Regions from separate parts of the Nocardiopsis gilva YIM 90087 genome, predicted to be linked through region 1. Evidence: predicted binding sites of a transcription regulator. Region 1 holds the regulator's gene; the other holds the start of a gene.
The links. Region 1 encodes HrcA, which represses chaperone genes, less so after heat shock. Its sites were predicted from a motif close to TTGGCACTCTCNNNNNGAGAGTGCCAA; they were not measured.

Region 1 (14,658 bases):
AGGTGAGAAGAACCGGCATGCCCTTTCGTAAACCCGGCGACAAGGGCGCGCGTCCAACGGACGTGACAGAAACGATGGTCGCGGGAGCCTCCGCAGCGGCGGTGACATCGGTCGGATGGGATGCCGACCAAGCGGTGACTCAGCTGTACAGCGAGCACTATCGGCCCCTGGTCCGTTTGGCCGTCCTCCTCGTTCGCGATCACGCGACCGCCGAAGAAGTCGTCCAAGACGCATTCGTCGCCATGCACGGCGCTTGGCGCCGGTTGCGGGACCCGAGCAAGGCGCTGTCCTATCTGCGCCAGTCCGTGGTCAACCGCGCCCGGTCGGTGCTGCGGCACCGGGCCGTCGTCGAGAAGCACGCGCCCAAGGCGCTCCCCGACGCCCCCAGTGCCGAGCATGGTGCCCTCGGTGAGCTGGAACGCGCGGCGGTGATCGAGGCGCTGCGCCGACTGCCCACCCGCCAGCGCGAAGCTATCGTGCTCCGGTATTACGGTGATCTCTCAGAGGCACAGATCGCCGACGCCATGGGCATCAGCCGGGGTGCGGTGAAGAGCCATACCGCGCGGGGCATCGCCGCGCTCCGCACGGTTCTGGAGCAGACGACATGACCGATCCATACGACGAGGGCATCGATGAGCGCCTGAGCGCCATCCTGCGCGCCGAGGCCGACTCCGTCATGCCCTCTCCCGAGGGGCTGGAGAAGATCCGCGCCCGCACCGAGCAGCGCCGGGTGTGGTCGACCTTCGGTCTGCCCTGGATCCGCCCGGTCCTGGCCGTGGGCGCGGCGGCACTCATCGCCGGGTCCGTTCTGATCGGCACCCCGCAGGTGCGCGACCAGCTCCTGCCGTCGTCGCTCACCTCGCCGACCGGTCCGAGCGACATCACGCGCGAGAGAGACAGCGGCGACCGGGCCGCCGGAGAGCTGGACGGACCGGTCGCATCGGACTCCGGGACGCGCGGGCAGAACCCGGAGCAGAGCCCGTCCCCGACCGATCCCGAGGCAGGGGACGCCTCGCCCGGCGACGGTGCGTCCGGCGACGGTGCGGCCACGGCGGCCGCCTGCCCGCCCGGCCGCACCCCCAGCGGACGGCCGTCCAAGGAGGCCGACAAGGGCGACGGCTCCGACGACACGGACGGCGGCCAGGCGTCGGGCGGAGACCACGACGGGACCGACTGCGTTCCGACCCAGGACCCCGAGAACCCCGACGACACCGGGGGAAACGACCCCGATGGCACCGATACCGGCGGCGACAACGGGGACCAGGGCTCGGGCGGTGAGGACGGCACCGACGGCGCCACGCCCTCGCCCGGTACCAACACCGGCGATACCAACGACGCCTCCGGCGAGACGCCGGTCCCGGCGACCGGCACCCCGGAGATGTAGCCGGACGGGCTACCAGCGGCCGCTGCGGGCCTGCAGAACGGCGAGCGCGGCGACGCCCGCGGTGGAGGTGCGCAGCACGGTCGGCCCGAGGAGCGCACGCACGGCGCCGGCCTCCTCGAAGGCCCGCAGTTCCGCGTCGGTGAACCCGCCCTCGGGGCCCACCACCACGACGATGCCGCCCGCCGGAGCGTCCCCCGCCGCCGCGCCGCTCTCGGGGAGCTTGAGCGCGGACAGCCGCTCGTCGGTGTCCTCGTGCAGGACGATGCCCAGGTCGACGGTGGCGAGCAGGGCGGCGACGTCGCGGGTGGCGGCCAGATCAGCGACCTCCGGGATCCGGCTGCGCCGGGCCTGCTTGGCCGCCTCGCGGGCCGTGGCCCGCCACTTGGCCAGCGACTTGGCGGCGCGCTCGGCCTTCCAGCGGGTCACGCAGCGCTCGGCTGACCACGGCACGATCGCGTCGACCCCGGCCTCGGTCATGACCTCGACGGACAGCTCGCCGCGGTCGCCCTTGGGCAGCGCCTGCACGACCGTGATGGCCGGGCTGGGCCGCGGCTCGACGCGGCGCTCCCGCACGGCGCAGACCACGGAGTCCTTGCCGACGTCGGTGACCACGCAGCGCGCCCGCGTCCCCGCACCGTCGACGAGATCCACGGTCTCGCCGACGGTGATACGGCGGACCACGGCCGCGTGCCGCCCCTCGGGCCCGGACAGCAGCACGCGGTCCTGATCGAGCTCACCCGCCCCGGCCAGGAAAACCGGAGGTGTCAACGCAATCCCCTTGTTTCCCTGTTACCTGGCGCCGAACGCGTCACGCAGCTTGGAGAACAGGCCGCTGTGGCCCGGACTGAACTTGCCCGGCGGCTTGTCCTCGCCGCGCAGCTCGGCGAACTTGCGCAGCATCGCCTCCTGCTCCTCGTCGAGCTTGGCCGGCGTCTCCACGTCGACCTGGATCATCAGGTCGCCGCGTCCGCTGCCGTCGAGCCGCTTGCTGCCCCGGCCGGCCAGCGTCATGACGTGCCCGGAGTTGGTGCCGGGCCGCAGGTCGATCTCCTCGGTGCCGTCCAGGGTCTCGAAGGTGAACGAGGCGCCGAGGGCCGCGGCCGTCATGGGGACGGTGATCGTGCAGTGGAGGTCGTCGCCGCGCCGCTCGAAGATGGGGTGCGGACGCTGCACGATCTCCAGGAAGATGTCGCCGCGCGGGCCGCCGTTGGGGCCGACCTCGCCCTCGCCGGCGAGCTGGATCTGGGTGCCGTCCTCGACACCGGCCGGGATCTGCACCTTGCGGGTGACCTTCTCGCGGACACGGCCCTCGCCCGAGCAGTCGGCGCACGGGTCGGTGATCACACTGCCCTGGCCCGAGCACTGCGGGCAGGGGCGGGTGGTCATGACCTGGCCCAGGAAGGAGCGCGCGACCTGGGAGACCTCACCACGCCCGTGGCACATGTCACAGGTGCGGCGGTGGCTGCCCTTGGCCGTCCCCTCGCCCTGACAGGTGTCGCACAGGACGGCGGTGGGGAATGTCACGTCCTTGGTGACACCGAAGGCCGCCTCGGAGAGGTCGAGCTCGACGCGCACCTTGATGCTGCGCCCGCGGCGCACCCGGTCGCGCGGGCCGCGCCCGCCGCCGGGCTGCCCGCCGCCGAAGAAGGCGTTCATGATGTCGTCGAACGGGAAGCCCGTCGCGCCGAAGCCGCCGGCTCCGGCACCGGCGCCGCCACCGGGCGCGAACGGGTCGGCGCCCATGTCGAACATGCGCCGCTTGCTGTCGTCGGAGAGGACCTCGTAGGCCTGCGTCACTTCCTTGAAGCGCTCCTGGGTGGCCGGGTCGGGGTTGACGTCCGGGTGCAGCTCACGGGCGAGTCGGCGGTAAGCCTTCTTGATCTCGTCCTTGGACGCGTCCCGGCGCACACCGAGGATCTCGTAATAGTCGTTCGCCACTTACTGCCCCGCCAAAATCGTGCCTACGTACCGAGCCACAGCGCGTACCGCTCCCATCGTTCCGGGGTAATCCATGCGTGTCGGACCGACCACACCGAGCTTGGCCAGCGAGTGATCACCGATGCCGTAACCAGCGGAGACGATCGAGGTCGATCTGAAGCCCTCATGGGAGTTCTCTTCGCCGATGCGTACCGTGAGCGAGGAGGGGTCCCCCGCCTCACCAAGCAAACGGATGAGGACCACGTTCTCTTCCAGCGCTTCGAGTACCTCCCGAAGGCTAGCCGAGAAATCCATCGCGGCGAGATTCGCTGTTCCCGCCAGGACGATCTTCTCCTCGCGGCTTTCCACGAGGCTTTCCAGCAGGACCGACAGCACCGACGCCGCCATCCGCCGCTCGTCCGAGGGAACGAGCGTCGGCACATCGGCCAGGGCGGGCGGCACGTCGGTCAGCCACTTGCCGACCAGCAGCCGGTTGAGCAGAGTCCGGAGGTTCTCGACGCTGTCGTCGTCGACCCAGTCGAGGTGGTCGATCACCCGCTGCTCCACCCGTCCGGTGTCGGTGATCAACACCATCATCACCCGCTGCGGCCCCAGCGGCACGAGCTCGACGTGCTGCACGGCCGAACGGGTCAGGGACGGGTACTGGACGATCGCCACCTGCCGGGTCAGCTGCGCGAGCAGCCGCACCGTGCGGGTCACGATCTCGTCGAGGTCGACCGCACCGCCGAGGAACGTCTCGATCGCCCTCCGCTCCGCAGCGGACAGGGGCTTGACGGTGGACAGTCGGTCGACGAAGAGGCGGTAGCCCTTGTCCGTGGGGATGCGGCCGGCGCTTGTGTGCGGCTGGGTGATGTACCCCTCTTCTTCGAGAGCCACCATCTCATTGCGGATCGTCGCCGGTGAGACACCGAGGGTGTGCCGATCCGACAAGGCCTTCGATCCCACGGGCTCCTTCGTGGACACGTAGTCCTCGACGATGGCACGCAGAACCGCGAGTTTCCGGTCGTCGAGCACGCGCTCACCTCCTGGCACTCCGTGGTCTTGAGTGCTAATTCTATCCTCCATCGCAAGGTCGTTCCGGGATCGGACCGGCGGCCCGCCCCCGTCCGGGCTAAGCCGCCCCCGCGACAGCGCCCGCGATCAGGGGCGTCCGCGCCGGGGTGGCCGCCGCCACCGGGATGGCTGGAGGGGCTCCGGTCTTCAGGCGCGGGAATCCGGCTCCCTACGTATGCGGGGCAGGAAACGTCGTTCCGCCCCGGCGGAACGACGTCAGGTAATAGGATGCTCGCGTCAGGTACCGCCGGACGGGCGGGAACGGAGCCGTCAGGCTCGAAAGCCTGTGGAGACCTTGGTAAGACCACCCGAAGCGGCGGCTCTGGTCGCTGAAGCAGGAACCCACCGAGACCCGCAGAGGCGGGTGGCAGGGATCCCGGGCCTGCAGGCCCGGGAGGACGTCAATACAATCCGGGGCCGTGTGCATCCACTCACCCAACAGCAGCGAGACCGGTTCCGGACGGCGGCCCAACGGCGACCGCTACGGCGGCGACGTCCTGGCGGGCGACTGGCGCCGCCCCCGCAAGGGCAGGGTCGCCGAAGTCCCCATCGAGCGCGACCTGGTGGTGGAGTCCGCCGACGAGCGGTTCTGCGGAGCCGTGGTCGATTGGGACAAGACCACCGTCACTCTGGAGGACCGGCACGGCGGGCGGCGCGTGTTCGACCTCACCCCGGCCGCCTTCCTGGTCGACGGTGAACCCGTCACGCTCGTGCGCCCGGCGGCCGCACCGCGCGGGCCGGCGCGCAGCGCCTCCGGCTCGATCGCGGTCCAGCACGCGCGCTCCCAGGTGGCCAAGGAGAGCCGGATCTATGTGGAGGGTGTCCACGACGCCGAGCTCGTGGAGCAGGTGTGGGGCCACGACCTGCGCGTGGAGGGCGTGGTCGTGGAGTACCTGGAGGGGGTCGACCACCTCCCCGAGGTCGTGCGCGACTTCGCCCCGGGGCCGCGTCGGCGGCTCGGGGTCCTGGTGGACCACCTCGTGCCGGGCTCCAAGGAGAGCCGGATCGCCGCCGAGGTGGCCTCGCCGCACGTCCTGGTCACGGGCCATCCCTTTGTCGACGTCTGGCAGGCGGTGAAGCCGTCCGCCGTGGGCATCGACGCCTGGCCGCAGGTGCCGCGCGGCGTCCCGTGGAAGGAGGGGGTGCTGCGCGCTCTGGGCAGCCGGGAGGAGCCCGGGGAGGCCTGGCGGCGCATCCTAGGATCGGTACGGTCGTATGCCGATCTGGAACCAGAACTACTCGGGCGCGTCGAAGAACTGATCGACTTCGTTACCGCCCCGTACGTGGTGGAAGACTAGGGTCGCCTGAGAACCGACCGCGAGCACGCCTCGCGGTGCCCCCAATCCCGGGCGGTCGGACGTGACGATCGGCCCAACGCAAGCGGCATACCCAAGGGACATGATGAGCGAGACCCCGCCCAACGGACCACAGCCCCAGGACCGTCCGGCCGACGGCCAACCGGAGCCCGGCCCCACCCCTCCCGACGCGCAACCGGGTGCGGGGCAGGCGGGGACCGGTGGGCAGCCCGGGTACGGCGATCAGCCCCAGCCCCCGCAGCAGCCCGACTACGCCCAGCCGTACCAGCAGCAGCCCCCGCCGGGCTATGGGCAGCCGCAGCCGGGGTACGCCCAGCCCAGCGGCGGGCAGCAGCCCTACCCCGGGTACGGTCAGCAGCCCTACCCGCCGCAGCAGCCCCAGCAGCCCGGCTACGGGCCGCCGCCCCAGCAGCCTCCTCAGCCCCCGCAGGGCTACGAGCAGCAGCCGGGCTACGCCCAGCCGAGTGGCGGACAGCAGCCTCCGCAGGGCTTCGAGCAGCCGCAGCCCGGGTACGGCCAACCGCCCTACCCGCCGCAGCAGCCCCAGCAGCCCGCCTTCGGGCAGCCGCCCCAGCCGGGGATGGGCTACGAGCAGCAGCAGTTCCCGCAGCAGGGCTTCCAACCGCAGCAGGGGTACGGGCAGCAGGGCGCCGCCGACGACACCACGTGGGCGATGATCGCGCACCTGTCCGGCATCATCATGGCCTGCCTCGGCTGGCTGCCCGCGCTGATCGTCTTCCAGGTGAAGAAGACCCACTCGGCCTATGTCCGGCACCACGCGAGTGAGGCGCTCAACTTCCAGCTGACGCTGCTTATCCCCTACGCGCTGTCGTGGATCGTGTTCCTCGGCCTCGGGGTCTTCTACCCCGACCAGTCGTGGATCGGCTCCGTGCTGATCGCGGTGTTCTGGGCGGTGGCCATCCTGTTCGGGGTGCTGGGCTCCCTCGGCGCCAACAAGGGCGCCTGGTACCGCTACCCCGTGGTGATCCGGCTGGTGAAGTAGGGGTCCGATGCGTCCCTGTGGGCGGTCCGGAACCGGGCCGCCCACAGGGACGTCCCATCGGTGGAAGGGACCCCGTCCTCGCACGTCCCGTCGGCACCGGCGCTACGGTGGCGGAACGCGGACGTGTGACATCGACCGGTGCGGTCGGCAGAAATCGAGGAGATCATGAGCAACCCGTATCCGCCCGGCCCGCCGTACGACGGGCAGAACACCCCCTACAACCATCCCGGTGGGTACTCTCCCCCGCCCGGCGGTGACCCGGGCTACGGCCCTCCGCAGGGCGCTCCGGGTATGGGGCAGCAGCCCTATCCGCAGCAGTACCCGCAGCAGCCCTACGGCGGCCAGTACCAGCAGCCCTATCCGCAGCAGCCCGGCGGGCCGGCCAACTCCGACGACCGCACCATGGCGCTGCTCGCCCACCTCGGTGGCCTCTTCCTGGGCTTCCTTGTACCGCTCGTGCTCTACCTGGTGAAGAAGGACGAATCGCCGTTCGTCCGGCACCACGCCGCCCAGGCGCTCAACTTCCAGATCCTGGTGTTCATCGGCTACTTCGTCTCGGGACTGCTGATGATGGTCTTCATCGGCTTCCTCACCTTCGTCGCGGTCTGGATCGCCTCGATCATCATGGGGATCAAGGCGGCCATGGCCGCGAACAACGGCGAGTCGTACTCCTACCCGGTCAGCATCCCGGCCGTGAACTGACCGAGGTCGCTGCGCCTCCGGAAGAGGGCGGGCGGCCCGGGGCCGCCCGCCCTCTTCCGGTCCGGCGTCAGTGCTGTCTGCTGCGCTCACGCTCCTCCCTCGCTCCACCGCCGAAGCGAACCGGCCTTCGACGATCGGCATCGACGCCTACGCTCGCTCGATCACGTTCGCGTCGGTACTTCCCCCGCGCTCACGCTCCTCCCTCGCTCCACCGCCGAAGCCACCCGGCCTACGGCAAACAGCATCGACGCCTACGCTCGCTCGATCACGTTCGCGTCGGTACTTCCCCCGCGCTCACGCTCCTCCCTCGCTCCACCGCCGAAGCCACCCGGCCTACGGCAAACAGCATCGACGCCTACGCTCGCTCGATCACGTTCGCGTCAGTCGAAGCCGCGGTCGCGCGCGTGGATGCTGACCACCAACCCGATCGCGATGAGGTGGGCGACGGTGGCGGTGCCGCCGTAGGACACGAAGGGCAGCGGCAGTCCGGTGACCGGTGCGACGCCCAGGGTCATCCCGATGTTGATGAAGCTCTGGAAGACGAACCAGGTGGCCACACCGACGCAGACGAGACGCGCGTAGGGCTGGGAGCACCCCGCGGCCACCCGCAGGATGCGCTGGATGATCAGCGTCAGCAGGCCGATGACCGCTATGCCGCCGATGAATCCCAGCTCCTCGGCGGCCACCGTAAAGATGAAGTCCGTGTGCTGCTCGGGCACGAACCGCCCACTGGTCTGCTGCCCCTGGAACAGGCCGGTGCCGTTGAACCCGCCCGACCCGATGGCGATGATCGCCTGGTTGGCGTTGTACCCGGCGCCCTGCGGGTCGGCACTGGGGTCGATCATGGTGGCGACACGGTCCAGTTGGTAGGGCTTGAGCAGTTCGAACCACCACATGCTGAACGCGGCGAGGGCGCCGCAGAACAGCAGTCCCACGACCCACCGCAGCGGCGCCCCCGACAGCGTGAGCATGCCGAGGAAGATGGCGCCCATGACCAGGTCGGTGCCGAGGTCGGGCTGGAGCGCGATGAGGGCCAGCGGGACCGACAGCGCGATCAGGCTGATAACCACGTCGCGGGTGGTGGGGGCGTACTCGCCGTCGCGGGGCTCGCCGAGCAGCATGGCGATGGCGAGGAGCAGCCCGATCTTGGCGAACTCACTGGGCTGGGCCTGGATCCCGAAGATGACGATCCACCCTTGGGAGCCGTTGATGGTCTCACCCAGCGGGGTGAGGACCACCACCAGGCCGATCAGGGAGACCACGTACACGATCGGGGCGTAGGCGCGCGGCGTGCGGTAGTCGACCGCGGCGACCAGCAGGCACAGCACCGCCCCCACGGCGACGTGGAGGAGCTGGCGCTCCACATACCCGAGCGCGCCCCCCGGGTCGCGCGGGTCGTAGGTCGAGGCGCCGACCAGGAGCACGCCGATCGCGGAGAGCGCCAGGACGGCCCCCAGCAGGACCCAGTCGAAGCGGCGCGGTCGCCCCGCGGCGATGAGGCCGCCGACCCGTCCGCTCAGGCTCGGGTGGGGCAGGTGCGGGCTACTGTAGGGAATCATCGCGTGTCCTGCCGCTCCTGGCCGGTGTGGTGCGCCGTTCGCTGTCCTGCCGCCATCGGTTGCTTCCCGGTCCCCCGATCCCGCACGGTCACTCGCCCGCCGCGGCGATGATCCCGTCGGGGCGGATCTCGGGCAGCTCCGAGGGAGGCTTCCCGCCGGGAAGCGCGGGTTCGACCTTCTTCGTGCCCTTCTTGCCGTCCTTCTCGGCGCCGCCCTCGGACGGGGCGAAGCCGTAGATCCCCTCGTAGATCTCCCGAGCGATGGGCGCGGAGGTGGTGCCGCCGGTGCCGCCCTGGGAGACCAGCACGGCCACAGCGAACTGCGGGTCGTCGGCCGGAGCGTAGGAGGCGAACCAGGAGGTCGTCTCCTTCCCGACGATGGTGGCCGACCCGGTCTTGCCCGCGATGGACACCTTGTCCTGCGGGAAGCCGTTGAAGGCGCCCGCCGCCGTTCCCTTCTTGGGCACCTGGGTCAGGGCCTTCTGGAGGTACTTCAGCGTCCGGTCGTCGATGTCGAGCTCACCGGCCTTCTTCGGCGGGATCTCCTTGGTCTGCTTGCCGTCGGCGGAGACGAACGCCTTGCCCACCCGCGGTTCGTACTGCGTGCCGTCGTTGGCGACGGCGGCGTAGGCGTTGGCCAGCTGCAGTGGGGTGACCAGCACGTCGCCCTGCCCGATGGCGAAGTTCACCGCCTCACCCGCGCGCCACTGGTAGCCGATCTCGCAGTGTTCCCTGGCCAGCTTCTTGAGGTAGGCGGCGCGCGACGCGTCCTCGACCTCCGGGTAGCCCGTTTTCGCCCGTTTGCATTTCTGCTCGCGCGTGGCCTCCCAGAAATCGCGCTTCCACTGCCGGTCGGGGATGCGGCCGGCGCTCTCGTTGGGCAGGTCGATGCCGGTGGGCGCGTCGAAGCCGAAGTCGCGCGCCGTATTGGCCATGACCTCCTTGGGGTTCTTCGCCGGCGTGACCCCGCCGTCCTCCTTCCACATGTCGTAGCCGAACTTGTAGAAGACGGTGTTGCAGGAGACCACGATCGCGCGGTGCAGGCTGATGCTGCCGTGCCCCCGGCCGGCGTAGTTGCTGAAGGACTGGTTGCCGACACTGATGGAGCCCGGGCAGGAGTAGGTGCCGTCCAGTGAGGAGCCGTTGTTCACCGCGGCCGACAGCGAGGAGACCTTGAAGGTCGAGCCCGGCGGGTACTGGCCCTGCAGCGCCCGCGATATCAGCGGTTCGCCGGCGTCCTTGCTCAGCATCCTGTCGTAGTCGTCCTGGTCGATGCCGCCGTTCCACACCTCGGGGTCGTAGGTCGGCATGCTCGCCATGGCGACCACCCCGCCGTTGCGGACGTTGAGCACCACGGCCGCAGCCGAGTCGGCCACATACCCCCGGCCGAGGCCGCGGGCGCGCTTCATGCCCCGCTTCAGCGCCTTCTCGGTGACGGCCTGGACCCGCTCGTCGAGGTGCGTCACCAGGTGCATGCCGGGCTCGGGCGGCTTCTCGTCCAACACGCCGATGATGCGGCCCTTGCTGTTCACTCCGAGGGTGCGCACCCCGGCGTTGCCGCGCAGCTGCGCGTCGTACTGCGCCTCCAGTCCGTCGCGGCCGACCTGGTCCACACCGCTGAACTGGACGCGCAGCTCCTCGCGCGCCTCCAGCTCCTCCTGGGTGACCGGCTGGAGGTAGCCGAGCACCTGCGCGGCGCGCTCACCGTGGGGGTACTCGCGGACGGCGTGCTGCTGCGCGGTGATGCCGGGGAAGTCCTCCTGGCGCTCCAGAATCTGCAGCGCGACCTTGGCGTCGACGCCCTCGGCCAGCGTCACCGGCTGGTAGGGCGACCCCGGCCAGCAGGGGCGGCTCACCTCCGGGCCGCACAGCCGGATGCGCTGCCGCAGCTCCTTCTCCGGCACGTCCAGGACCTGGGCCACCTTGCGCAGGACCGCCGTCCCGTTGTCCTCTTGGGCGTGCAGCGCGTGGTAGTCGGCGGAGACGACGAGCTCGGTGCGGTTGCGCACGAGGGGGCGGCCGGAGGAGTCCAGGATCTGCCCCCGGGTGGCCGGGACGATGAGCTTCTGGGAGTGGTTGGCCACCGCGAGGTCGCGGTAGTGCTCGTTCATCGGCACCTGGAGGTACCACATTCGTCCGACCAGCACCGCGAACAGGGAGTACACCAGTACCTGGGCGACGAGCATGGTGATGGCGCCGGGCGGACGGCGCGGGGCATAGCTCGACGGGGGCCGTCGCTTGCGGAGGTGCCAGCCCCTCCAGCTCTTCCAGCGGCGTCTCATCGGCGCAGACTCCCAGCTGCCCACGGCGCTCCGGCGATGGAGGCGAAGTCGTCACGGGACAGGTAGCGCATGATCCGACCGACGGGCAGCATCACCAGGGGGCTCACCAGCATGGTCATGGCCACGCTGAGCAGGACGGCGGAGGCGGCGCCGGCGAGCGAGACACGGGGGTCGCCGATCAGGAGCCCGATGAGGGAGAACCCGGTCGCCACCCCGAAGGCCGTGAGAGCGGCCACCGGGTAGGGGCGCATGCCGAAGGACGGCGCGTATCCGACGAGGTACCCGGCGAGGCAGAGCACGAACGCGTAGCGGCCCAGCTCGTGATCGGCCGGGGGGAGCACGTCCACGGCCAGCCCGGCCGTGAAGCCGATCACCGCGCCCGTCATCGGGGTGGTGGCCAGGGCGACCGCCACCACCGTGAGCACCACCAGGTCCGGGCCGATACCCCACGGCAGCGGCAGCCGGTTCACGACCGCGGTCTGCGCCAGTACCGCGGTGATCAGGAGCAGGGTCGTCACTAGCGGCTTCATCACGCCTCCCCCGATGAGCCCGATGAGATCGCCTCCGGCGGGCGCATGGCCGCGTTGCGCCGCTCCTCGGGCTCCGGTGGGAGCACCGAGTCGCGCGGGTCCTTCTCCGGCCCCGCGACGACCACGCCGACGATGTCCAGCGCGGCGACGTCCGCGGCCGGGTCGACGTCCGCGATGCGGCTGAGAGCGCCCGGTGTGTCGCGCACGTTGGTGACCGTCCCGATGGGAACGCCCGGAACATAGGGAGCGCCGTCGTGCGATCCCAGGGTGACGATCCTGTCCCCCTCTTGGACCTGCGCGTCGGCGTCCATCAGCTCGAATCTGAGCGGAACGCTATCGCCGATGCTCCGCGAGCCGCCCTCGGCCACGCCGATTCTCTGGGATCCTTCGAGGCGTGCCCCGACGGCCGAGGAGGCGTCGGTGAGCAGCAGGACCGTGGACGTGTCCTTTCCCGCGCGGGTCACGCGTCCGACCAGGCCGTCGCCGTTGAGCACGGTCATGTCGGAGTGGACGCCGTCGCGGGTTCCGACGTCGATCGTCACGGCCGACGCCAGGCCGCGGGACGTCACCTGGGTCACCGCCTGCGCCGGGACGATCTCATAGCGGCCGCGACCGGACAGGCCGAGCAGCCGCTCCAGGTCCTGGGCCCGGCGGTCATCGCGTTCCCGGTCGTCCAGGCGTGCGGACAGCTCGGCGTTCTCGGCCTCCAACTCGGCGATCCGGTCCTGTGCGCCCGGCGCCGCGACGAGCGTCCGGTAGGTCCCCTTGAAGGGCCCGCCGACAACGGAGACACCGGCCGAGACCGGTGCGAAGACGGCGTCGCCCGCCGCGCGGGCGACGGCGGAGACGGGGTTATCCCCGTCGCGCGAATCGAGGATGATCAGGGCGAGGGCGATGGCGAGGAGCAGGGCGAGCCGCGACCGTGAGGTGCCGCGTCCCACCCTCACCGCCGCCGTTCCGGGACCAGCACCTGACTGAGGCGCTCATAGTTCTCGACGCAGGTGCCCGACCCGATGGCGACCGAGTCGAGGGCGTTCTCAGCGAGGTGGATCGGCATTCCGGTCTCGTGGCGTAGCCGGTCGTCGAGCCCCCGTAGCAGGGCGCCTCCGCCCGCTACGGCGATCCCCCGGTCCATGATGTCGCCCGACAGCTCGGGCGGGCATTTGTCGAGTGAGGTCCGCACCGCGTCGATGATCGCGGTGACGGGTTCCTCGATGGCCTGGCGGATCTCGACGGCCGAGAGGACCACGGTCTTGGGCAGCCCGCTGATCAGGTCGCGCCCGCGCACCTCGGCGTGCAGCTCCTCGGTTCCGGTGGGATACGCCGAGCCGATGGCGAGCTTGATCTCCTCGGCGGTGCGCTCCCCGATCATCAGGGAGTGCTCCTTCTTGACGAAGGTCATTATGGCCTCGTCGAGCTCGTCGCCGCCGACCCGGATGGACTGGGACGTCACGATGCCGCCCATGGAGATGACCGCCACCTCGGTGGTGCCGCCGCCGATGTCGACGACCATGTTTCCGGTGGGCTCGTGGACCGGAAGCCCCGCGCCGATGGCGGCGGCCATGGGCTCCTCGATGATGTACACGCGGCGCGCCCCGGCCTGGTATCCGGCTTCTTTGACGGCCCGGTGCTCCACTGAGGTGATCCCGCTCGGCACGGCCACAATCACGCGGGGCTTGGCGAAATGCCGTCTACGGTGGATCTTCTGAATGAAATAGCGCAGCATGCGCTCGGTGATCTCAAAGTCGGCAATGACGCCGTCCTTGAGCGGCCGGACGGCCGTGATGTTACTGGGTGTCCGCCCGATCATCTGTTTCGCCTCGATGCCGACCGCGACGATCTTTCCCGTCGAGGTGTTCAGCGCGACGACCGAGGGCTCGTTCAGCACGATCCCTCGTCCACGCACGTACACCAGGGTGTTCGCGGTCCCGAGGTCGACCGCCATGTCACGGCCGAGAAAGGCGAGATTGTTGGTCATGAATCGTCCTCAGCGGCACCAAATCAGGTGCTGCACCCATGGGGCGGCCAATACGGTCTCGTTCCTGCACGAAGCGGATTCAGTACCCGTATCGTAACGCTCGGCACTTCGATGGTTACGCTAAACACACCGAATTGATGGGGCTGTCAAGGACAGAAAATGCCTGGCCACAGCCCGGCAAGGCGGAATAGGCGCCGGGCGGTGCCCGGCGCCGGGTTCCCCGGCGTCGGAATGGATCAGGCGGCCAGGTCCGGGAAGAACAGCTTGATCTCGCGCTCGGCCGAGTAGGTGGAGTCGGAGCCGTGCACGATGTTCTGCTGGACCTCCAGCGCGAAGTCACCGCGGATGGTTCCGGGACCGGCGGCGACGGGGTCGGTGGCACCGGCCAGCGCGCGGAAGGCCTCGACGGCGCGCTCGCCCTCGACCACCATGGCGACCAGCGGCCCGCCGGTGATGAACTCGACAAGCGACTCGAAGAAGGGGCGCTCAGCGTGCTCTTCGTAGTGCGTCTTGGCGATGTCGGGCGTCAGCGTGCGCAGGTCCATCGCGATGATCTTGAGGCCACGGCGCTCGATGCGGCTGATGACCTCCCCGATGATGTTGCGGCGAACGCCATCGGGTTTGATCAGGACAAGGGTGCGCTCCACGGTACTTCTCTCCTCGGCTGATAGCTGATGATCGGCGGGGACTCGGCAGGAGGACACCGCGCCCGAAACAGGGGGAAGAGCTGCGACGACCGCCGACCCGGCCATCCGTAACCCTATCGCCTTACCAACCCTTTCCGAGGCGGAACGGCTGAGTGCGCAAGGGATTCGGAAGACGGGGCGCCGACAGCGGCCCGAGGGGAAGGTGGAGAGGTCGGCTCATCCCCCCGAATTCGGCGCGGAGTTCGCCTGCGCGTCGCTCTCGGCCGC
Region 2 (14,658 bases), 2.9 Mb from region 1:
CCGTCGGCGCCGTCCTCGGGGCTGACCTGCCGCCACTCGTAGGCGGGTCCGCCGGCGTCCTTGATAGCGGCGACGAAGCGGTCGAGCGTCCGGTCGGCCGCCACCGTGCCGTCGTTGACGGTGCCGTTGTTGTCCTGGATCTCCTCCAGCGCCACGATGTCGGGAGAACCCAGGTTCACGGCGACGCCCTGGGCCAGCCCGTCGAACTTCTCCTGTGCGTCGGTCGCGGAGAGGTTCTCCACGTTGTAGGTGGCGGCCGACAGCTCCCAGTCCCGGTGGTCGTCGGCGACGCCGCGCGGCAGCTCGTTGTCCACGTGCCGCCCCAGCGTGGTGGCCTTCAGCAGGTAGCCGCCGAACCGCCTGTAGTAGAGCGGGCCCTCGGTGATGCCGGCCAGCTCGTCACCGACGTCGGCCTTCGGGAAGGGCCGCTCGGCGAACGGGATCAGCGACTCGATCTTGAGCCGCCCGCTGTTGGGGTCGTCGTAGCCGCCGTAGACGGTGCCGCCGCGGGGACTGCGGTTCTGGTTCTCCTTGGTGGTCACCCACAGCGCGTTGTAGCGGTCGGTGGGTCCAACCACGGGCGCGTCGTCGACCCGCACCACCATGTGCTCGTGGGCTTCCCAGAAGTCCAGAGCGGATTCGTCGGGACGCAGCTCCAGATGGCTGATGTCCCCCTCGTGGTCGGGGGCGTAGGTGTCGGGGATCGTGTCGGAGTCGAGAACGACGGCCGCCGGGACCTCGGCGTCGGTGTCGACCACGGTCCAGTCGGCGTCGGTGAGCTGGGTGATGGTCTGCAGTCCGTCGCCGGGGCTGTACTCCGTGACGGTGCCGCTGACCCGGACGTCGTCGCCGGGGTCGACGTCGGGCGTTGTGGAGCCGGTGAACACGAACAGGGCCTCGCTGGTGCGCGGGTCGCCGTCACCGTCCGGGTCCTGGAACCAGAAGCCGCGGGCCGAACCGAACCGGTTGACCGCGGTGACGACGCCGGGAACGTCGGCGACGTCCTGCCCGGCGTAGGGGGACAGGCGTGTCAGGCCCTGGACCGCGTGGACGCGCGGGGTCTCCGCGGCGGCCGGGGACGCGGGGATGAGTACGGCGCCGAAGGTGAGCGCCGTGGCCGCGGCCGCCGAGATGAGCGGGCGCGTGTGTGAGAGAGCCACCCTCTCCTCCAAATCGTGTGGGGGTGCCCTCATCGTCGTACTACCGGGTAACTACTCGGGGGATGCAGCGTGAAGGTGGTGCAACGGATGCCTCGATTGTCGCAATCGCGGGGATTCTGCGCACCTAGGGCCGCACATGCGACGGGGCCGGCCCCGGACGATTCCGGGACCGGCCCCTGTCGGCCATCGGCGCCGCGGTGGCGCCGACTAGGCCCACCAGCTCCATCCTCCGGAGCCATCGAACAGTTCGTCGATCTCCATCCAGTCCACGATGGACTTCGCGGTTTCGGTCGTGGTTTCGGCCGTCGCGGCCCACCAGCTCCACCCGGCGAGCGCACCCCATCCGGGGTTCTGCGTTACGGCCGTGTCGTCCGCAGCAGCAGGGAAAGACGTCCCCATAACGGCAGCGGCCGAGATCGCCGCCACCGCACAGATCTTCTTGAGCACAGCGCACCTTTCGCTCGAACTTCGTCCATCCCCGTCCAATAAGATGACCTATCGGGCACACCAGACACAAGCCCCGGATGCAAATATTAACGGCGTTCTTTGACATTCTCTGTCATAGTGTGAAATTCAACCTGAACGCCGCAGGTGGCGGACCGTGCCGATGACACATCCAGGCACCATTGACACCGCATGAACCTGCGAGGACACGGCATTCGATGTACGGAGATGGGGGCGGCATCCATTCCGGAGAGCGAAAAGCGCGGTTGACCCGCGCCTCCCCGCCTCCGGAGCCGACTCGGCCGCGGTCGAATTTCACGCCTCCACCAGCGAAATTCCCCGGACTCAGGAAACCTAGCCCATGACAGCGGCTAAAGAGCGCCAAATATCCGGAAAAGTCACTACCTCAGACGCCGGGCTGCGCGGCGAGCCACTCGGAGCACACGCGGCCCCGACGCCTCGCGCACCCCAGGTTACGGTCAAGCACTCACCATATTAAGGGTCCTTAGACCCTCATGCGGCGGTATTGATTCTTACGGCGCGCTTCGGCCCGGATTGCGCAGGCGCCAACTAGGTAAATTATGGCCAAAAGTCGGTAATGCCGGAGTTCGCGCCAGGTCGGCGACCGCACCTCCGCGGGGCGACGGCCACGGCCAGCCCTATGCCTACAGCAGGCGCAGCTGGGTGTCGCGCTGCTTGCGGCGCGCGGCGGCCTCGCCGACGCTCTCGCAGACACTGGTGTCGACGTCGGCGAGGAACGGGGACCGGGCGCTTGGCCGGGTACTCCCCTGGCGCGCGCGTTCGGCGGCGTGACTCAGGAACAGGTGGCGCTGGGCGCGGGTCATGCCGACGAACAGCAGCCGACGCTCCTCGCGCACCTCCTCCTCGTCGTCCTCGCCGGGCGCGGCCCCCGGCCAGCGCAGCGGGAGCAGGCCGTCCTCGCACCCCACGACGAACACCACGGGGAACTCCAGGCCCTTGGCGGCGTGCAGCGTCAGGAGCGAGACGCGGTCGGCGCGCGGATCCCAGGTGTCCACCTCGACGCCGAGCGCCAGCTCGTCGCGGAACCGCGCCATGTCGGCACCGCACTCCTCGGCCCGCGGCTTGAGCAGGTCGACGGCGGTGTGGATGTCCACGGCCGCCTCCTCCCGCTCCGCGTGCGGGATCCGCTCGATGACGGTGTCGGCGGCGCGCAGCAGGCGCTCCGTGACGGAGGCCACCACCGATGCCGCGCCCGCCGTCGGGGCGAACGCCAGCTCGGCGAGGATCGGCCGCACCCCCGGCCGATCGGTGATCCGGTCATGCGACCGCTTCTGGAAGGGCAGCCCGGCACGGGTCAGCCCCTCCATCACGGCGTTGGCCTGGCGGTCGGTCCGGTACAGGACGGCGAAGTCGGAGAAGCCCAGCCCGTGGGTCTCGTCGGTGGTGATCCGTCCGCTGTCGAACGAGTGGAACGACGCGCCGCCCAGCAGCAGCTCGATCGTGCGCGCGACGGACGACGCCTCGGCCCGCTCGTTGGCGGCGGAGTGCACCCCGACCCGGGCTGCGTCTGTGTCCGCGTCTCCGTGATCGCCCATCGGCCGCAGCTCGCGCTCGGGTACCAGGGTCGTCGGGCTGATCGCCTGGAGGGAGGCGGTCAGGATGTTCGCGCTGGACCGGTAGTTGCGCGTGAGCTGCACCGCGCGGGCGCTCGGGAAGTCCTCCCGGAAGCGGAGGAAGAAGCCGACGTCCGCGCCGCGGAACCGGTAGATGGCCTGGTCGGGGTCGCCGATCGCGGTGAGGTTGCCGTCGGCGGGCGCGAGCAGGCGCAGCAGCCGGTACTGCCGGTCGTCGACGTCCTGGTACTCGTCGACCGAGATCCACCGGAAGCGGTCGCGGTAGGCGGCGGCCAACTCGGCGTCGGACTCCAGCAGCTCGACGGGGAGCGCGATGAGGTCGTCGAAGTCCACGAGGTCGCGCTGGCGGAGCGCCTTGGTATAGCGGTCCGTGGCATCGGCGAGCTCCGGAGGCATCCCCTCATCGGCTCCGCGTCGCCGGGAGCGCGCGCCGAGCAGGCGCCGCGCCGTCTTCTCGTCACCGGCCGCCTCCGTGGCCAGCTCCAGCTGACGGGCCTGGTCGGCGATGCCGAAGGACGAGGTGAGCCCCGCACGGTCGTGCAGCTCGCGCAGCATGCGCAGGCCGAGGGAGTGGAAGGTGGCGATGGTCAGGCGCGGCGCGTGCTCGGGTGCGAGCGCGGTGAGCCGCTCCGCCATCTCCTCGGCGGCGCGGCGGGTGAACGTGATCGCCAGGCAGTGCTCCGGGTCCACGCCGCGCTCGGCCACGAGGTGGGCGAGGCGGTGCGTGACGGTGCGGGTTTTCCCGGTCCCGGGACCGGCGATGATGAGCACCGGTCCGTCCGTGACCTCGGCGGCGGCCCGCTGGTCGGGGTCGAGCCCGTCGAGCAGGGACGCGCCGGGGTGATCGGGCGGCTCCGGGGCCTCCCTCGGCGGCTGGTCTCCGTTGGCCGCGCCGGCGTCGGGCGGCGTCGCGCCGTCGCTCCGCTCGGGACCGGGTGCCGGGGACTCCGCAGCGCCGGAGGAGGCGGACCCGCGTTCGGTCGCGGGGGCCTCAGGAGCCGCGTCCCCCGCCTTCCCCTCATCCGACGGCGCCGTCGGCCCGGAGCGTGCCTTGCCTTCGCTGGCCGCATCGGACGGTGGCTCGGCCGCCGGTTCGCGCCGTGTGGACTGCGGCTCGGGCGCCGCGCCGCCCGTGTCGAAGGGGAGGTCGTCGAAGAGGGAGGGGACCGCGGCGGTGCTCGCTCGCTTGAGCTCGTCGGGCTCGAAGAGCCGGATCACCCCGTATTCGCCGTCGTATCCGGCCTCGCGGATCACCTCTCCGCGCCGCAGGCGGCCCACGGCCTCGGCGAGGAGCGGCGAGTGGCGCTCGATGTCGTCGGTCGGCACGGTTTCGAGGATCGCCAGCTCGGGACCGAGCGCGGCGGTGAGCGTGTCGATCTCGCCGCGGACCTTCTTGCTCTTGGGTCCCACGCTGAGGATCTCGCCCATGACCTCGGGCAGCGGGACGAGGCTGCGAAAATCGGCCGCCCCCTCGGGCCGGGCGCCCGCCGGCCGGTCGGCCAGCTCCTCCACCCGGCTCAGCACGCCCACCGTGACGGGCTTTCCGCACACGGGGCAGGCCGTGCCGCGCTCGCGCGTCTCGCGCGGTTCCATGCGGACCTCGCACTTGCGGTGCCCGTCGACGTGGTACTTGCCCTCCTCGGGGAAGAACTCGACGCTTCCCTCGTGCCCGGCACCGGTCTCCAGGGCGCGCCGGATGGCGAAGTAGTCGAGCTCGGTGTCGAGCACCGTGGTCTCGCGGCCGAGCATGGGCGGCGAGTGCGCGTCGGAGTTGCTCACCAGCCGGTAGCGGTCCAGCCCGGAGATCCGCCAGTTCATGGCGGGGTCGCTGGACAGCCCGGTCTCCAGCGCGAAGATGTGGTCGGAGAGGTCGAGGTAGCAGTCCTCGATCGCGTCGAACCCGGCCTTCGACCCGAGGACGGCGAACCACGGCGTCCAGACGTGCGCGGGCACCAGGTACGAGCCGGCGCCGCTCTCCAGGGTGATCTCCAGCAGGTCGCGGGAGTCCAACCCGATGATCGGGCGGCCATCGGAGCCGAGATTCCCGATCCGCCCGAGCCTGCGGTTGAACTCCGCGGCCGCCTCGAAGTCGGGCATGTAGATGAGGTGGTGGATCTTGCGCGTGCGCTCGCCGCGCTTGTAGATGGTGGAGATCTCCACGGACAGCATGAACCGCACCGGCGCCGCGGCCATGTTCGGCGGCAGCTTGCGAACGATGTCCCGGTCCAGGTCGTCCCGCAAGCGGAACAACCCCGGCTCGGCGGGCACGAGGCTCTCCCGCAGATGGGCGAACCACGCCGGGTGGGTGAAGTCCCCGGTCCCGACGACCGCGATGCCCTTACGCCGCGCCCACCAGGTCAGATGTTCCAGGTCGGCGTCCTTGCTGCAGGCCCTGGAGTACTTCGAGTGGATATGCAGATCGGCATGGAAGCGCACGCGTGGAATCTTCCCACACCCCGAATGCCCGATGAGATGTGAATGGACTTCATTGACCGCGAATGGCGGTGGTATGCCCGGCCTTGTGTGACGACGATGACCCAACGCCCCGGGGATGGCCACCCGGAGAGCCGAGAGGCGCCTCAGCGGCGCCGACGGCACCCACGTCACCCCATCGCAGTACCGCACTGCTGTACCCAGCGAAAAAAGGCCGACTCCCGTTTCGGGAATCGGCCTTTTTCTGAGGTGGAGCTGAGGGGATTTGAACCCCTGACCCCCTCGATGCGAACGAGGTGCGCTACCGGACTGCGCTACAGCCCCTCAAGACGTGTACGACTTTAGCAGCTTCCTCGGGGTGGTTCGAACGCGTCACCCGCCGGTGGGGTCAGTCGCCCGCAGCGCGCAGGTGGGCGTCGGCGTACTGGTCGTAGACCTGGTCCCGGCGGGAGGCGACGTCGGAGAGGTCGACGACCTCGGCCTCGCGTGCGGCCTGTTCGCGGGCCCGGCGGGCGCGGAGGGCGGCACGGCGGCGGTGTTCGCGGAGTTCGGCGACGCGGCGTTCGGCGTCGGCCTTCGCGGCTTCCCGGAGAAGCGCCACGTGCCCCGCCAGCAACAGGGCCGGTGGGGCCAGAACCCACCACGCCCCCAGGCCAGATGCCACGGCGATGGCCGTGGCGATGAACAGGGTGGTCAGGCCGGTGGTGCGGCGCCTGCGGCGGGCGATGACGCGGGCCCGTCCGGGGACGGCAGGCAGCGGACGGGGGCGCGGACCGGGCCGCCGCGGATCGGCCGTGTCGCCGGCCTCGCCTCCGTCGTAGCGGAGCACCTGAGTGCGCTGGGAGTCGGGGTCGTCGAGGGGGTCACCAGCGCCGTCCTCGTCGACGCTCTCGTCGGCGGGGTCCTCGGCACCGTCCTCGGCTGTGTCGTCGTCGGCCCGGCGGCCGGTGCCGAAAGTGGGCTCGGCGGCGTCGCGGCGCATCAGCATCGGAACGAGGACGATGAGCCAGACCACGACAATGGCGAGGTACAAGGGAGAGCTGCTCATCACTCCTCCTCGTACCGCAGGTCACCGGACACTCTCTGACACCCGGCGACGCGGCGGCCCGTGCGTAAACCCTCACGGGAACCGACGGGGCAACCCGAGGTCACGATCCGCCGTCTGCGGCTTTCGCAGTACCGCTCACCAACCGCCGTCTCCCATGCGCCTTATGCACGTATGCCCGCATCGTCGATGCCTCTACGTTCCGCACCGTACGACCCGGTGTCCGTAAATGCGCAATATTCGGGCCGGAGTGTCGTGAGATTACAGTCTTTCCTTGTACCCAGATGTCTCCTCAGCGGGCGAATCGACGGTAGGAATCCGACAATCACACCATCCGTTGTTGCGACCCCACCGTGAGTTACGCGGTATGAGCTGAGGAAACGGCCTCCTCCTGGTTTTCGGTCAGTGGTGGTTCAGCGCCCTTCCTGCGGCGGCCCGGTTTCGCTGACATGGCGTCGGCGCCGCCACCGGGCGAGCAGTCCACCGGGAACGTCTTCGCACGTCAAGGCGTAGCAGATGTGGTCTCGCCAGGCACCGTCGATGTGCAGCTGGCGCCTGCGGATGCCCTCCTCGTGGAAACCGAGCTTCTCGGCGACGCGCCGGCTCGCCTGGTTCTCCGGACGGATGTTGGCCTCGATCCGGTGCAGGCCGACCGTGAAGAACGCGTGGTCGACCGCGAGCGCCACCGCCGTGGGGGTGATTCCCCGCCCAGCGTAGGCGCTGTCGATCCAGTAGCCCACCTGAGCGGAGCGCGCCGACCCCCAGACGATCGCGCTGATCGTCAGCTGGCCGACGAAGACCCCGTCGTAGGTGACGGCCCACGGCATCGAGATGCCGTTCCGGGCCTCCCTGCGGATGGCCTGGAGCATGGCGATGTACGGCGTGATGCCGGTGGTCTGCAGCGGCATCTCGGGATGGGTGGGTTCCCAGGGTCGAAGCCATTCGGCGTTGCGCACGCGCGTCTCACGCAGCGCCGCGGCATCGCGGAGCCGCAGAGGGCGCAGACCGACCGGCCCCTCGGCCAGGGTGATCGGCCAGCCACGGATCCGATTCACTTCCGTCCCTCCGATCCCGGGGTGACAAGGCCCAGTATTCCACCACGCCCCGCAGGTGGGCGGCGATCAAGCAATGTGATGACAAAAGGGACCCGTAGGAAACCGGAATAGTGGTCTGACCACCAAGGGTGATACCGGGCCGTGGACAGGCGCGAGGGCTGGTGTCGGCCTTAGGAGGTCCGGGGTGGTCGCCGCCGCGCATCTGGTCGATGGCGTGTCCAAGGACCGGCCGGAGCACCTCCATGCCGTCGCGCACGCCCCGCCGGAGCCCGGAAGGTTGACCACGAGCATGCGGTGACCGCCGCGCTCGGCGATCCCGCCAGGCCGCGGGAGAGCAGTGCCGTGGGAACGCCCTTGTCCCGCCCGGCCGAGCGCAGCGCCTCGGGATGCCCGGGATTTCGCGGACCAGCAGCGGGCGGGTGGCCTCCGGGGTGTCGTCCCCGGGGTCAGCCCGGTGCCGCCGGTGGTGATCGCGGCGTCGTAGCCCTCGGCCAGGGCGCGCCGCAGTGCCTCGGCGACCGGTGCGCCATCGGGCACCACCCACGGCCCCTCGGCCGCGAACCCGGCGCGCTCCAGCTCCTCCACCAGGATCGGGCCGGATCGGTCCGGGTAGACCCCGGCCGCGGCCCGGTTGGAGGCGGTGATGACGGCCACGCGGCGAACCGGAGCGGCCGCATCCGCCCCCTCTGCCCTGTCCGCACCCTCCCGGGCGGCGTGTCCGCTCATCGCGACCTCCGCCAGTGCCCGCTCTTGCCGCCGGTCTTCTCCTCCACCCGCACATCGGTGACGACGGCTTCGGGGTCCAGTGCCTTGACCATGTCCACCAGGCCCAAGGCGGCCGTCATCACGCTGGTGAGCGCCTCCATCTCGACACCGGTCCGGTCGGCGGTCCGGACGGTCGCGCTGATCTCCACCCCGTCGTCGCACACTTCCAGGGCGACGTCGACACCGTGCACGGCGATCGGGTGGCACAGCGGAACGAGGTCCGGGGTGCGCTTGGCCCCCTGGATCCCGGCCAGCCGGGCCACGGCCAGCGCGTCGCCTTTGGGCACATCACCGCTGCGCAGCGCGGTGACCGCCCCGGGCGAGAGCAGTACCCGGCCGGTCGCCGTGGCGGTCCGCGTGGTGACCTCCTTGGCCGTGACGTCGACCATGCGGGCCGCGCCGGAGTCATCGAGATGGGTCATTCCGGACGCATGGGCGCCGGAAGCGTGGGATTCGGACATGGCACGACCCTACGACGGCGGACCGGTGGAAGGGAGCGCCGCCCTGCGCATTTCGGGCTCGGGGCACCGGGTCCCCCACTCGCTCCGCCACCGCAGGAGCCGGGCGGCTCGGCGCGTACGGGCTCGCGCGGGCGGTGGCTCAGCCCAGTTCGGGCAGCTTCACGACCTCGACCACACTGCCCTCGGCAAGTTCGGTGACCTGCTCCGGGACGATGACCAGGGCGTTGGTCTCCGCCAGGGCGGACAGCTGGTGGGAGCCCTGGCGCGCGGCCGGGAAGGCGGTGAAGGCGACGCTGTCGTCGCCTCCGTGGTCGTACTCCAGGATCGCGCGCAGGTAGGAGCGGCGTCCGCGGGGCGAGGAGGCTACCTGCCGGGCGAGCCGGGCGCGCACCGTGGGCAGCGGCGCCGGCGGCAGGCCGCGCATCCGGCGCAGCGCGGGCAGGACGAAGAGCTGGAAGGACACGAAGGCGCTGACGGGGTTGCCGGGGAGGGTCACGATCGGCGTCTTGGATACGCCGATGGTCCCGACCCCCTGCGGCATGCCGGGCTGCATGGCCACCTTGTCGAACGTGACCGTGCCCGAGCGCGACAGCACCTCCTTGACCACGTCGTAGGCGCCCATGCTGACACCGCCGGTGGTGAGGATGATGTCGGCCTGGAGCAGGACGTCGTCGAGGGTGTCCAGGACGGTGGCGGGGTCGTCGCCGATGAAGCCGTGCCGGTAGGCGGTGCAGCCGGCGTCCTGCGCGGCCGCGGTCAGCATGAAGCTGTTCGACTCCCAGATCTGGCCCGGTCCGACCGGCCGCCCGGGTTCCACCAGCTCCTCCCCTGTCGACAGGACGACGACGCGCGGGCGCGGGTGGACCCGCACGGACTTGCGGCCGACGGCGGCGAGCACCCCCAGTTCGGCCGCGCCCAGGCGAACCCCGCCGCGCAGCACCGTCGTGCCCGTCTCGACGTCCTCGCCCGCTCTGCGGATGGCGTTGCCCTCACGCACGGAGCGGGTGATGGCGACGGTGGCCTGACCGCCGTCGGTCCACTCCACCGGCACCACCGCCGTGGCCCCCGAGGGCACTGGGGCCCCGGTCATGATGCGCGCGCAGTACCCGGAGCGGATCGCGTTGGCGGAGGGGTCCCCGGCCGGGATGTCCGCGACCACCGGGAGCTGGACGGGGTCCTGCTCCGATGCGCTAGCGAGGTCGGTCGCCACCACCGCGTAGCCGTCCATCGAGGAGTTGTCGAATCTCGGCAGCGAGACCGGTGAGGCCACCGGTTCGGCCAGCACGCCGCCGTGTGCCCGCAGGAGGTCCAGCTCGATGGGGTCGAGCGGCTCAACCAGGTCCAGGACATCGGAGATGTGCTCTTCGACGGTCTTCATCGGCGTTCCCTCACCCGTTGCCGTGGTCGGCCGCGCGGCTGATGCCGCGGTGGCCGCTGTCTCTCAGCTCCGCTGCTTCGCCACGAACTCGCGCAGCCACGGCAGGAGCTCCGCGGCGAGGTCGGGGCGGGCACATGCGAATTCCACCACAGTGCGAAGGTAATCGACCTTGTTGCCGGTGTCGTAGCGGTGTCCGCGGAACAGTACGCCGTGAACGGGGCCGCCGTCCTCGGGCTTGCGCTTGGCCAGCTCGCGCAGGGCGTCGGTCAGCTGGATCTCGCCGCCGCGGCCGGGGGGCGTGTCGCGCAGCACGTCGAACACCATCGGGTCGCAGATGTAGCGGCCGATGATCGCCCAGCGGCTCGGCGCCTGGTCCGCCGGGGGCTTTTCGACGAGGTCGGTGATGACGACGACATCGTCCTCGCCGGTGGCCTCGATCGCGGCACAGCCGTACAGCGACACCTGCTCCGGTTCGACCTCCATGAGCGCGATGACGCTGCCGCCGTGGGTCTGGTGCACCTCGATCATCCGCTTGAGCAGCGCCTCGCGGCCCGCGATGATGTCGTCGCCCAGCAGCACGGCGAACGCCTCGTCTCCGGCGTGCGCCGCCGCGCACAGCACGGCGTGCCCGAGGCCGCGCGGTTCGCCCTGGCGGACGTAGTGGATCTGGGCCAGCTCGCTCGACTCGCGGACGGAGTTCAGCCGCTGGGTGTCGTTCTTGGCACGCAGCGCCTCCTCCAGCTCGTACGCGCGGTCGAAGTGGTCCTCGATGGAGCGCTTGCTGCGGCCGGTGATCATCAGGACGTCGTGGAGACCGGCGGCGACGGCCTCCTCGACGACGTATTGGATCGCCGGTTTGTCGACGATCGGCAGCATCTCCTTGGGGGTGGCTTTGGTCGCGGGGAGGAAGCGGGTCCCCAGACCCGCGGCCGGCACCACGGCCTTCGTCACCGGGGGACGGACGGCTTGCGAATCAGTCATGTCGGCACTGTACGACGCCTGGGACCTCCTGGGCGTGCTCTGACCTGCCCGTCCAGGTGATTGGCGCCGGTAGGAGCGCTATGTCCGGTCGGTGCGCGGGGAGACGTTCACCTGACTTTCGACTCTCCCTCACCTCCCGACACAGGGCTGCGACACTTCTGTGCCATGGACATCGAGACGAAACGGGAAATGCGGCGCACGATCACCGCGGCGCGGCGAGCGATGCCGGAGGCGCAGCGGGCCGAGGCGGGATCGGCGATCCGCGACGCCGTCAGCGCCCTGCCCGAGCTGAGCATGGGCGGAACGGTGGCGCTCTACTACTCCGTGGGGACCGAGCCCGACACGCGCAAGCTCATCACGACCCTGTGGAAGCAGGGCACCTATGTCCTGCTGCCGATCTACCTGCCCGGTGGGGACCTCGACTGGGCCGCATACGACGGGCCGGACAGCCTGGCCCCGGCCGGTTACGGGCTGCTCGAACCGACGGGGCACCGTTACGGGCCGGACGCGGTGCGCAGGGCGGCGGCGGTGGTCTGCCCGGCGCTGGCGGTGGACCACGCGGGGCGGCGTCTCGGGAAGGGCGCCGGATGCTACGACAGGGCGCTGGCGCGCGTCGGGCCGAACACGCTCACTCTCGCGGTGATTTACGACACAGAGTTCGTGGAGTCGGTGCCCGCTGAGGCACACGATCGGCCGGTGCGGGCGGTCGTGACGCCGCAGCGTGGGGTGGTGCACTGCTGAGACCGGCGGCCAGGTGCGGGCCGACGCGGAACAGGGCGGGGCGGAGGCGTGTTACAGGGATCGGCCTACTACCAGGAGCGGCACTCCACCACCAATGTCGCGGCTTTGCCGTGCAAGAGCGTAATATTTGGCAGTCGGTGGGCGAGAGTGCCAACAAGGAGGACCACAGTGCCTACGTACCAGTACGCATGCACCGAGTGCGACCACGGGATGGAGGTCGTGCAGAAGTTCAGCGACGACTCGCTGACCGTCTGCCCGCAGTGCGAGGGACGGCTCCGCAAGGTGTACTCGGCCGTGGGCATCGTCTTCAAGGGCTCCGGCTTCTACCGCACGGACAGCGCGACCAGCTCCGACAGCTCGGTGATGGCGGGCAAGTCCGGCAACGGCCAGGGCGCGTCGAGCGAGTCGGCATCGTCCTCCTCGTCCTCGGACGGGGCCGCGTCCACATCCTCCTCTTCATCTTCATCGTCCTCCTCCGCCTCGTCCTCCTCGGGCGGCTCGGAGAGCACGTCCAGCGCGCCCGCTGCCGCCGCGAGCTAAGCACGCACGCCACCCAAAGGACCGGGGCTCCCCATCGGGGAATCACCCCGGTCTTTCGTGTTTCCCGGCCACCGGCACACACGCTCGAAATCCGGCTGATCGACGAACCATCTCGACGCAACCGCACCCGGCCGGGCGGCCGCCATGGCCATGTCACGCCAGCGGTTCGTCAGGCGACCGAAAGGCGCCGGAGCCGACGATCGGGAACAGCACTCCACCCCACTCTCCGCCACGTGTCCCCGCCCTGTGGACACCGCCGACCTCCTCCCCCGCCGGTCGCCTACCGTCCCAGGCATGCTCACCGGAACGCCGCGCCTCATCGTCCGGCTGGCCCGTATACGGCGGCCCCTTGGTGCCCTGTGCGCCGTGGTCGCGCTCGCCGGGGCGGTGCTGCTCATCCGCCCGCCACCGACGCCGACCACCGAGGTGCTCGTCGCCGCCCGTGACCTCACGGCGGAGTCGCCCCTCGCCGCCGCCGACCTCGCGGTCCGCTCCCTGCCGTCGCGTGCGGTGCCCGACGATGCGCTGCGCCCGGGGTCCGAGCCGGTGGGGGTCGGCCTCACCGGCCCCATGCGGCGCGGCGAGGTGCTCACCGCCGCCCGGGTCGCCGATCCTCCCGCCAGCGAGTACGGCGCGGACATGGTGGCCGCTCCGGTCCGGGTCGCCGATCCGGGCGCGGTGGCGCTGCTGCGCCCGGGCAGCAGGGTCGACATCCTGTCCGCGGCGTCCGCGGCCGTGGCCGACCTCGACGTCGCCCCCGCCCGCAGCGCCGAACGCGTGGTAATGGACCGCCCGGTCATCGCGGTCCCAGAGGAACCCGATTCGGGTTCCGGAGAGGCGGGAGCCCTGATCCTGGTGGCGGTCACCGACGAGGAGGCACGGGTTCTGGCAGGTCGGGCGGCTGCCGAGCGGCTGTCCATAACAATCCGAGGTTGACCCGTAATCTTCGGCGGTAGATCCTGGCCAGGCGTTTTACCAGTGTGGCGCAGCATGGCCCATGTGGACCGTGTGACTCCACCGGGCGCACGACACAACCCCCAGTGGGCACCCGCGGCGAGCGCGTCCCCCGAATTCCCCTTCGGTCCGGGCGCCGTCGCGGCCGGTGCCCGCACCCGTCAATCAGCGATCAGTTCTGGAGCATCCCCCATGGACGGATTCAAGAAGTTCCTTCTGCAGGGCAACCTCGTACAGCTGGCGGTGGCCGTGGTCATCGGCGCCGTCGTCGCGGACCTGATCACCGCCTTCACCGAAGGGTTCATCACTCCCCTCATCGGCATCTTCGGCGGGATCCCCACGTTCGGTGACCTGTACTTCGAGATCAACGGCAGCCGCTTCCTCTACGGGGCGTTCATCGACGCCCTCATCGCGTTCCTGATCACCGCCGCGATCCTGTACTTCTTCGTGGTCCTGCCGGTCGCCAAGCTCATCGACCGCTTCGACAAGGAGGAGGAAGCCACCCAGCGCAGCTGCCCGCAGTGCCGCAGCAACATCGACCGCGAGGCCTCCCGGTGCGCCCACTGCACCAGCGAGGTCGTGCCCGAGACAGCGTGAGACCCTCCAGAGCGCCTCGCTAATTGCCCTTGGCGGCCTTGTACTCCCAGTGCCAGGGCTCGAACGGGCTCGAGTAGGCCCACTGCGGGTGGTACCAGCCGAACCGCTGTGAGTTCTGCTCCAGCCAGTTGAACGGGGCCGAGCCCTGGTTCTGCACCCCGCCGCACAGGTCGACGGCCAGGCCCCAGCCGTGGTTACTGGTGCCGGGGACGGCCGCGTTCCCGGGCGGCTGCTCGGCGTAAACGCGGTGCTGGTTGGCCAGGTCGCGGTAGGAGCTGGTGAGGCACATCGACTTTCCGAAGCGCTCCTGGTAGGCCTCGTTCATCTTGAGGAAGTCGACGGCGGCATCGGCGCGCAGGTAGTGCCCGTCCTCGTAGAGCGCGCACAGCGCGTCCTTGGGCAGCAGCCCGTTGGGATACCCGGAGGCGGCTTCGCCCTTGGAGGGGTCGCACTCCACGCCGGCCATGTAGGCGTCGACGGACAGCCCG

Region 2: CDO52_RS06235 (FmdB family zinc ribbon protein) is a predicted target of HrcA. The motif match lies at 12,207-12,233, and genes of this name have one in related genera.

Annotation. Positions count from the first base shown of each region.
Region 1 covers NZ_CP022753.1:4,509,296-4,523,953, forward strand. Annotated here, with positions in the region: gene CDO52_RS20250 (SigE family RNA polymerase sigma factor) at 75-608, shown strand; gene CDO52_RS20255 (hypothetical protein) at 605-1,384, shown strand; gene CDO52_RS20260 (16S rRNA (uracil(1498)-N(3))-methyltransferase) at 1,394-2,152, opposite strand; gene dnaJ (molecular chaperone DnaJ) at 2,174-3,322, opposite strand; gene hrcA (heat-inducible transcriptional repressor HrcA) at 3,323-4,336, opposite strand; gene CDO52_RS20275 (DUF3097 domain-containing protein) at 4,873-5,673, shown strand; gene CDO52_RS28875 (DUF4870 domain-containing protein) at 5,774-6,694, shown strand; gene CDO52_RS20285 (DUF4870 domain-containing protein) at 6,860-7,396, shown strand; gene rodA (rod shape-determining protein RodA) at 7,777-8,955, opposite strand; gene mrdA (penicillin-binding protein 2) at 9,044-11,140, opposite strand; gene mreD (rod shape-determining protein MreD) at 11,233-11,766, opposite strand; gene mreC (rod shape-determining protein MreC) at 11,766-12,707, opposite strand; gene CDO52_RS20310 (rod shape-determining protein) at 12,710-13,744, opposite strand; gene ndk (nucleoside-diphosphate kinase) at 13,981-14,391, opposite strand; gene CDO52_RS20320 (DUF4233 domain-containing protein) at 14,608-14,658, opposite strand, start outside.
Region 2 covers NZ_CP022753.1:1,304,156-1,318,813, reverse strand. Annotated here, with positions in the region: gene CDO52_RS06290 (endonuclease/exonuclease/phosphatase family protein) at 1-1,193, opposite strand, end outside; gene CDO52_RS06285 (hypothetical protein) at 1,368-1,607, opposite strand; gene CDO52_RS06280 (UvrD-helicase domain-containing protein) at 2,270-5,656, opposite strand; tRNA gene CDO52_RS06275 (tRNA-Ala) at 5,904-5,977, opposite strand; gene sepX (divisome protein SepX/GlpR) at 6,042-6,701, opposite strand; gene CDO52_RS06265 (GNAT family N-acetyltransferase) at 7,112-7,753, opposite strand; gene CDO52_RS06260 (molybdopterin-binding protein) at 7,820-8,479, opposite strand; gene moaC (cyclic pyranopterin monophosphate synthase MoaC) at 8,476-8,979, opposite strand; gene glp (molybdotransferase-like divisome protein Glp) at 9,119-10,357, opposite strand; gene galU (UTP--glucose-1-phosphate uridylyltransferase GalU) at 10,421-11,338, opposite strand; gene CDO52_RS06240 (5-formyltetrahydrofolate cyclo-ligase) at 11,528-12,079, shown strand; gene CDO52_RS06235 (FmdB family zinc ribbon protein) at 12,248-12,619, shown strand; gene CDO52_RS06230 (SAF domain-containing protein) at 12,914-13,555, shown strand; gene CDO52_RS06225 (MscL family protein) at 13,766-14,170, shown strand; gene CDO52_RS06220 (D-alanyl-D-alanine carboxypeptidase family protein) at 14,190-14,658, opposite strand, start outside.